2 regions of the Bradyrhizobium sp. Unk1 genome follow, and region 2 is predicted to be linked to the other one. Evidence: riboswitches for the same ligand, from Rfam matches in the RefSeq annotation. Region 2 holds a riboswitch; the other holds the start of a gene.
The links. A riboswitch is a leader RNA that binds a small molecule or an ion and turns the genes downstream of it on or off. The one in region 2 is predicted to bind glycine.
Positions count from the first base shown of each region.

Region 1: it holds a riboswitch for glycine, as region 2 does, so the genes downstream of both, gcvT (glycine cleavage system aminomethyltransferase GcvT) here and AC5ZFO_RS21495 (D-amino acid dehydrogenase) in region 2, are expected to answer to the same signal.

Region 1 is NZ_JCAMOP010000042.1:8,173-11,581, forward strand. Features, by position in the region: gene gcvP (aminomethyl-transferring glycine dehydrogenase) at 1-144, opposite strand, end outside; gene gcvH (glycine cleavage system protein GcvH) at 316-684, opposite strand; gene gcvT (glycine cleavage system aminomethyltransferase GcvT) at 697-1,845, opposite strand; glycine riboswitch at 1,990-2,078, opposite strand; gene alaS (alanine--tRNA ligase) at 2,311-3,409, shown strand, end outside.
Region 2 is NZ_JCAMOP010000016.1:40,665-44,073, forward strand. Features, by position in the region: gene AC5ZFO_RS21490 (ABC transporter permease) at 1-401, opposite strand, end outside; gene AC5ZFO_RS21495 (D-amino acid dehydrogenase) at 583-1,884, opposite strand; glycine riboswitch at 1,951-2,063, opposite strand; glycine riboswitch at 2,067-2,170, opposite strand; gene AC5ZFO_RS21500 (M20/M25/M40 family metallo-hydrolase) at 2,265-3,395, opposite strand.

The DNA.
Region 1 (3,409 bases), on a different contig from region 2:
GGCCGGCAGCGTCTCCGCCATCAGCGCGTCGACGCTCTTGGCGCCGACGGCCTCCAGCATTGCCGTGACATCGCGCGCCGACGGGCCGATGTGGCGGCGAACGAAACTGGCGGTGTCGCCGTTGGATTTGCGGTGCGCGGTCATCATGGGTCCTCGCTTTAGATTTCTTTGTCATGCCCCGCGAAGGCGGGGCATCCAGTAAACGCAGGCGACACGGCTGGAACCGAGAAGCCGCGGCGTACTGGATCACCCGCCCCAGTGCGCAGTGCGCACAAGGCGGGTGATGACACCGAGTATGGGGCTGTTCTCGTCATCTCACGCCGTGTGGGCCTTGTAGGCGGCTTCATCCATGAGGCCGCCGAGCTCGCTCTTGTCGGCCATCTTGATCTTGAAGAACCACGCTTTGCCTTGCGCATCCGAGTTCACCAGCGCCGGCTCGGCGGCGAGCGCGTCGTTGGTCTCGAGCACTTCGCCGGTGACAGGCGCGTAGACGTCGGAGGCGGCCTTCACCGATTCCACGACGGCGGCGGCTTCCGCCTTCTTCAGGCTGCGGCCGACCTTCGGCAGCTCGACGAATACGACGTCGCCGAGCTGCGACTGCGCGTAATCGGTGATCCCGACGGTGGCGACATCGCCGTCGATGGCCAGCCATTCATGGTCGGAGGTGTACAGCGTCGTGGTCATTTTCTTAAGTCCTCAGCGTTTGTAGGTGTTTTTCACGAAAGGCATGGCGGCGACCGTGAGCGGCAGCCGCTGGCCGCGCACCTCGGCGAAGAGTTTTGTATCGAGCACGCTCGATGCGGTGGGCACATAGCCCATCGCGACCGGCGCGCTCAGGCTCGGGCCGAAACCGCCCGAGGTGACCTTTCCGATCGGCTCGCCGCCCGCAGCATCGGCAAACAGCAGCGCGCCTTCACGCACCGGCGCGCGGCCTTCCGCGCGCAGGCCGACGCGGCGGCGGCTCGCGCCGTTATCGAAATGAGCCAGGATCTTTTCGGCGCCGGGGAAGCCACCGGCGCGGGCGCCGCCGCTGCGGCGGCTCTTCTGCACCGACCATTCCAGCGCGGCCTCGACCGGCGTGGTCGCGGTGTCGATGTCGTGGCCGTAGAGGCAGAGCCCGGCTTCCAGCCGCAGGCTGTCGCGGGCCCCTAAGCCGATCGGCATCACATCGGGATTGTCCAGCAGCGTTTTTGCGAGGCGCTCGGCATCGGCCGCGGGGACCGAAATCTCGAACCCGTCCTCGCCGGTGTAGCCGGAGCGCGAGACGAAGCAGTCGAGGCCGGCGACCTTGTGTGGACCGGCATCCATGAACTTCATGGCGGGGGCCTCTGCACACAATTTCGCCAGCACCCCTTCCGCCTTCGGGCCCTGCAGCGCGATCAGGGCGCGGTCTTGAAGGTGCTCGATGATGCAGTCGCCCGAGAGATGCGCGCGCAGATGCGCCTCGTCCTCGGCCTTGCAGGCGGCGTTGACGACCAGGAACAGGTGATCGCCGAAATTGGCGACCATCAGATCGTCGAGAATCCCGCCATCCGGATTGGTGAACTGGGCATAGCGCTGCCGTCCCGGGGCGATCGCCACGATATCCTGTGGCACCAGCCGTTCCAGCGCGCGGGCGGCGTCCTCGACGTTGCCGGATTTCGGCCGAAGCGCGAGCTGGCCCATGTGGGAGACGTCGAACAGGCCGGCGGAGGAACGGGTATGGAGGTGCTCTTTCAGGACGCCCGCGGGATACTGCACGGGCATGTCATAGCCCGCGAACGGCACCATCTTGCCGCCGAGGGAGACATGAAGCCCGTGGAGGGGCGTATTTTTCAGGGAATCTTGGTCGTCGCGCGCAAGCATCACGGGGCCCTCGGTGGTTCCCCGGGGACGATTCCCCGAGCTAACCAGTCGAAGCCCCATCTGTCGCTGTGCCTGAGAGTATTATCCCGTCGGCGGACGCAGTCCGGGCCTTAAGCCCGTCGGCGCCTCTTTCCAGATGTCGTCAAAGCCACGCGGTCCTTTTGCCTGAGAGTTTCCGGGGCGGTTGCTCCTTCGGCGCCGGCACCAAAGCCGGTCTCTCCCGACGTGGCCGTACGATACAGATGGGTAGAGACCACAGGCCGGCCAAGCCTGTCAACGCGCACTTGGCGGCTTTCAACGGGATTGCAACGGAATTGCGCGCCTGCGGCAACTCACTGATCTCCTTGCACAGTTTCTGGACAGCGCAGCTGGCCTTGTCTAAAAGCGCTTTGACCCGCAGATATCAGCCCAAATGCCAGGTTTGGATGGCGTATCGCGGGTCCAAGCACACCCGATTGGATGAACATGAGCGGCGTCAACGAGATCAGGTCGACCTTTCTGAACTTCTTTGCCGAGAACGGCCACGAGATCGTGTCGTCCTCGCCATTGGTGCCGCGCAACGATCCCACGTTGATGTTCACCAATGCCGGCATGGTGCAGTTCAAGAACGTCTTCACCGGCGTCGAGAAGCGGCCCTATCAGCGCGCCACCACGTCGCAGAAATGCGTGCGCGCCGGCGGCAAGCACAACGACCTCGACAATGTCGGCTACACCGCGCGCCATCTCACCTTCTTCGAGATGCTCGGCAATTTCTCGTTCGGCGACTATTTCAAGGAGCGCGCGATCGAGCTGGCCTGGACCCTGATCACGCGGGAGTTCGGGCTCAAGAAGGACAAGCTGCTCGTCACCGTCTACCACACTGACGACGAGGCGGCCGGCCTGTGGAAGAAGATCGCCGGCTTCTCCGACGACCGCATCATCCGTATCCCGACCTCGGACAATTTCTGGGCGATGGGCGACACCGGGCCGTGCGGCCCGTGCTCCGAGATCTTCATTGACCGCGGCGACCATATCTGGGGCGGACCTCCGGGCTCGCCGGAAGAGGACGGCGACCGCTTTCTCGAATTCTGGAACCTGGTGTTCATGCAGTACGAGCAGGTGACGAAGGAGGAGCGCGTGGACCTGCCGCGTCCCTCGATCGACACCGGCATGGGCCTCGAGCGCATGGCCTGCATCATGCAGGGCGTCGACAGCGTGTTCGAGACCGACCTGTTCCGCCATCTGATCGACGCGACCGCGTCCGCGCTCGGCAGCGGGCCGAACGAGCAGACCGTCGCCTCGTTCCGTGTCATCGCCGACCATCTGCGTTCCTCGGCCTTCCTGGTCGCGGATGGCGTGCTGCCGTCGAACGAGGGCCGTGGCTACGTGCTGCGCCGGATCATGCGCCGCGCGATGCGCCATGCGCAGCTGCTGGGTGCGAAAGAGCCGCTGATGCATCGCCTGGTCTGGGCGCTGGTCCGCGAGATGGGCCAGGCTTATCCCGACCTGATGCGCGCGGAGAACCTGATCGAGGAAACGCTGCGGCTGGAAGAGACCCGCTTCCGCAAGACGCTGGTGCGCGGCC
Region 2 (3,409 bases):
CCCATCACGAAACGGTCGATCCAGGTGCCGTGCTTCCACGCCGCGATGACGCCCAGCGGCACGGCGACGATCACCGCGAGGATGATTGTCGAGAGCGCAATCGAGATCGACGGCTCGACGCGCTGGCTGATCATCTTCATGACTGGCAAATTGGAGATCAGCGACGTCCCGAGATCGCCGTGCAGCAGCTTATTCATCCAGGTGATGAACTGCACGATCAGCGGCTCGTTGAGGCCGAGCGAGTCGCGGATGCGTTCCAGCCGTTCCGGCGTCGCGTTATCGCCGGCGAGAATTGCGGCGGGATCGCCCGGCGTCAGCCGCAGCAGCAGGAAGACGAACAGCGCGACGACGCCCATCACGGGCACCGCGGCCAGAACGCGGCGAATGAGATAACCTAGCATGCACCTATCTCCGGCTGCGGAACTTGTGGGGCCCGGAGGCCCCCGTGGAATCGGTTCTTTCTATCATGCACGCCTGTCACTCGGGCTGGAAAGCCGGCCGGAGAAGCCGACGTTTCGGGGCAAATTGTGTGCCAAGGGCAGGGCGGTCGCAAGAGGCCGCCGAGCCTCCGATATCGACCACTCAGGATGCATGGCGGAACTCGCGCTCAACCCTGAGTGACGGTGCGGCCGGCGGTGCGTTGAGCCCGCGCCAGCCGTCGATGGTTCCGGCAATCATCTGCGCGGTCGCGGCCGACAAGGTCCAGCCGAGATGGCCGTGGCCGCTGTTGAAGAACACGCCCGGCATCCGTCCTGCCCGCACCACCGGCATCATGTTCGGCATCATCGGCCGCAGCCCGGCCCAGGGCACGACCCTGGACGTTTCGACGGCGGGGAAATTGTTGCGCACCCAGTCGACCAGCGGCTGCACCCGGTCGGCGCGGATGTCGCGGTTGAAGTCGTTGAATTCGGCGGTGCCTGCGACGCGGAAGCGATCGGCGCCGAGCCGGCTGGTGACGATCTTGGCGGCTTCGTCGAGCAGGCTGACGGTCGGCGTCGCATTGCGGCTCGCCGCAGTGTCGAGCTGCACGGTGATCGAATAGCCCTTCACCGGATAGACGTTGACGCGCTCGTCGAGGAGGGCGGCGAAGTGACGGCTGGCCACACCGGCGCAGACCACGACACCGTCCACCTTCAGCATGCCGCGCGCGGACGCGACAGCGTCGGTTGCGGAAAGATCAGCCCAGCCGATGACAAAGCCGCCACCTGCCTGGGCAATGGAATCGATGTTGGCTTCGTGGATAAAGGTCGCGCCGCGCCGCTTGCAGGCTTCCGCAAGTCCGCGCGTGAATTTGTGGATATCGCCGGTCGCATCCGACGGCGTGTAGAAGCCGCCATAATAGTCCTTGCGCAGCGTCGGCTCGATGGCGCGGATCTCCTCCGGTGTCACCGGACGGCGATCGAGCCCGCCTTCCTTCAGCAGCGCGTTGACCTGCAGACCGGATTCAAAACCTTTCTTGTCGTGACAGATGTGCAGGATGCCGCGGCGTTCGAGATCGAAGTCGATGCCTTCGCGCTCCGCGATCTCGAACAGATGCTTGCGGGCTTCGATCGCGAGCCGTGTGGTCTGAACCGTGTTGGCGCGGTAGTTGCCGATATTGGCGACGAACGCGCTCATCCACGAATATTTGTGCCAGTTCGGCCGCGGGTTCATCAGCAGCGGCGCATCGCGCCGGAACATCCAGCGCAGACCCTTCAGGATCGTTGCGGTGCTATTCCACACCTCGGCATTGCTGGCGGAGAGCTGTCCGCCATTGGCGAAGGAGGTCTCCATCGCGGCGTAGCGGTGCTTGTCGAGCACCGTCACCTTGTATCCGCGTTCGAGCAGGGCATGGGCGGTCGTTACGCCGGTGATGCCGGCGCCGATGATGGCGATATGGGTCATGATAGTTCGGGGCTCCCGTGAGTTAGGATAGGCTAACCGCCGGCCAAAGGCCGTTGGCGGCGCCCCATCTGTCACGGTTACCTGAGAGCTTGATCCGTTGCGGACCCTGTGAGGTCAGCTCCGGACTATCCCCTTCGGTGGACGTCACGATCCCAAGATCGTGCCATCTCTCTCCAGATCGTCCTGACGATACGGTCCTTTTGCCTGAGAGTTTCCGGGGCGGTTGCTCCGTCGGCGCCGCAACGAAAGCTTGAACTCTCGTCGCGATCTCTCCCGCATCGTCGCGTGGACAATCGAGCAGTACGATGCGCCTCATTTTTAGACAAGGCTAAATTTCAACCGCGACTGCCAACGCATTGTGCAGTGCGAAGTTGATTCAATTACTCCAGCGTCGCCAGCAAACCGGCCATCAGGCGGCCGCGCTCGACCAGGCTGTCGACCTCGATGAATTCTTCCAGCGTGTGACCGTTGCCGCCGCGCACGCCGAGGCCGTCGAGCGTCGGGATGCCCATCGCGCCGGTAAAGTTGCCGTCGGAGCCGCCGCCGGAGCTCGCATGCGGCAGCTCAGTGCCGAGCGATTTGGCGATGTCGCGCGCCTTCTCATAAAGCGCCATGGTGCCGGCATCCGGCTCCCAAACCGGCCGTGTCACGCCGCGCGTCACCTTGAACGTGACATCATTGGTCGTGCCCGACAGCGCCAGCATCCGCTCGACGCCGCGGTCGAGATCGGCCTGGCGCTTGGCCATGGACAGCGCCTCGCCGGTGGCGGTCGTGGCAACGCAATTGACCCATTGTCCGCCATGTACGACGCCGACCGAGAAGGTGCAGTCCTCCGTCGTCATCGCGTCGATGGCGAGGATCTGCCGCGCCATCTCGCGGATCGCCGAGCGTCCGGCCGACAATGTCGCGCCGGCATGGCTCGGCCGGCCCGTCGCTTCCAGATTGAAACGCGCGATGGCATAACGTCCGGTGGTGACGCCGTTGTCGGCGCGGCCCGGTTCGGGCACCAGCACATATTTGTTGCGCGCGGCTTCCGCCTCGATGATGTCTCGCGTCGAGGGCGTGCCGACTTCCTCGTCGGGCGTAAACAGCACGGTGATCGGCAGCGGCGTGGTGAAGGAAGCGCGTGCCAGCTGCCGGATCGCTTCCAGCGAGAGATAGTTGCCGCCCTTCATGTCGTAGATGCCGGGGCCGTAGCACTTGTTGCCCTCGCGCCGCCATTTCAGCTTCTCGATGGTGCCGACCGGGTGGACGGTATCCATGTGGCCGGCGATCAGGATGCCCGGCTCGCCCTGTTTCGGATGCGGGAAGCGCGCGCGGATCACGCCGCCAAAGCCCTGTCGGCCGCCGATGCGTTCGATCGTCGCACCCATGATCGCCATATCCCGCGCTGCGATATCCAGCATGCGGTTGACGGTACCCGCATCCCAGGTCGGGCTCTCGCATTCCACCCAGGCGCGCAGGCCCTGGAGCATCGCCTCGGAATCGAAGGGAAGATTGGCTGGATTCATCTTAATGTCTCTCA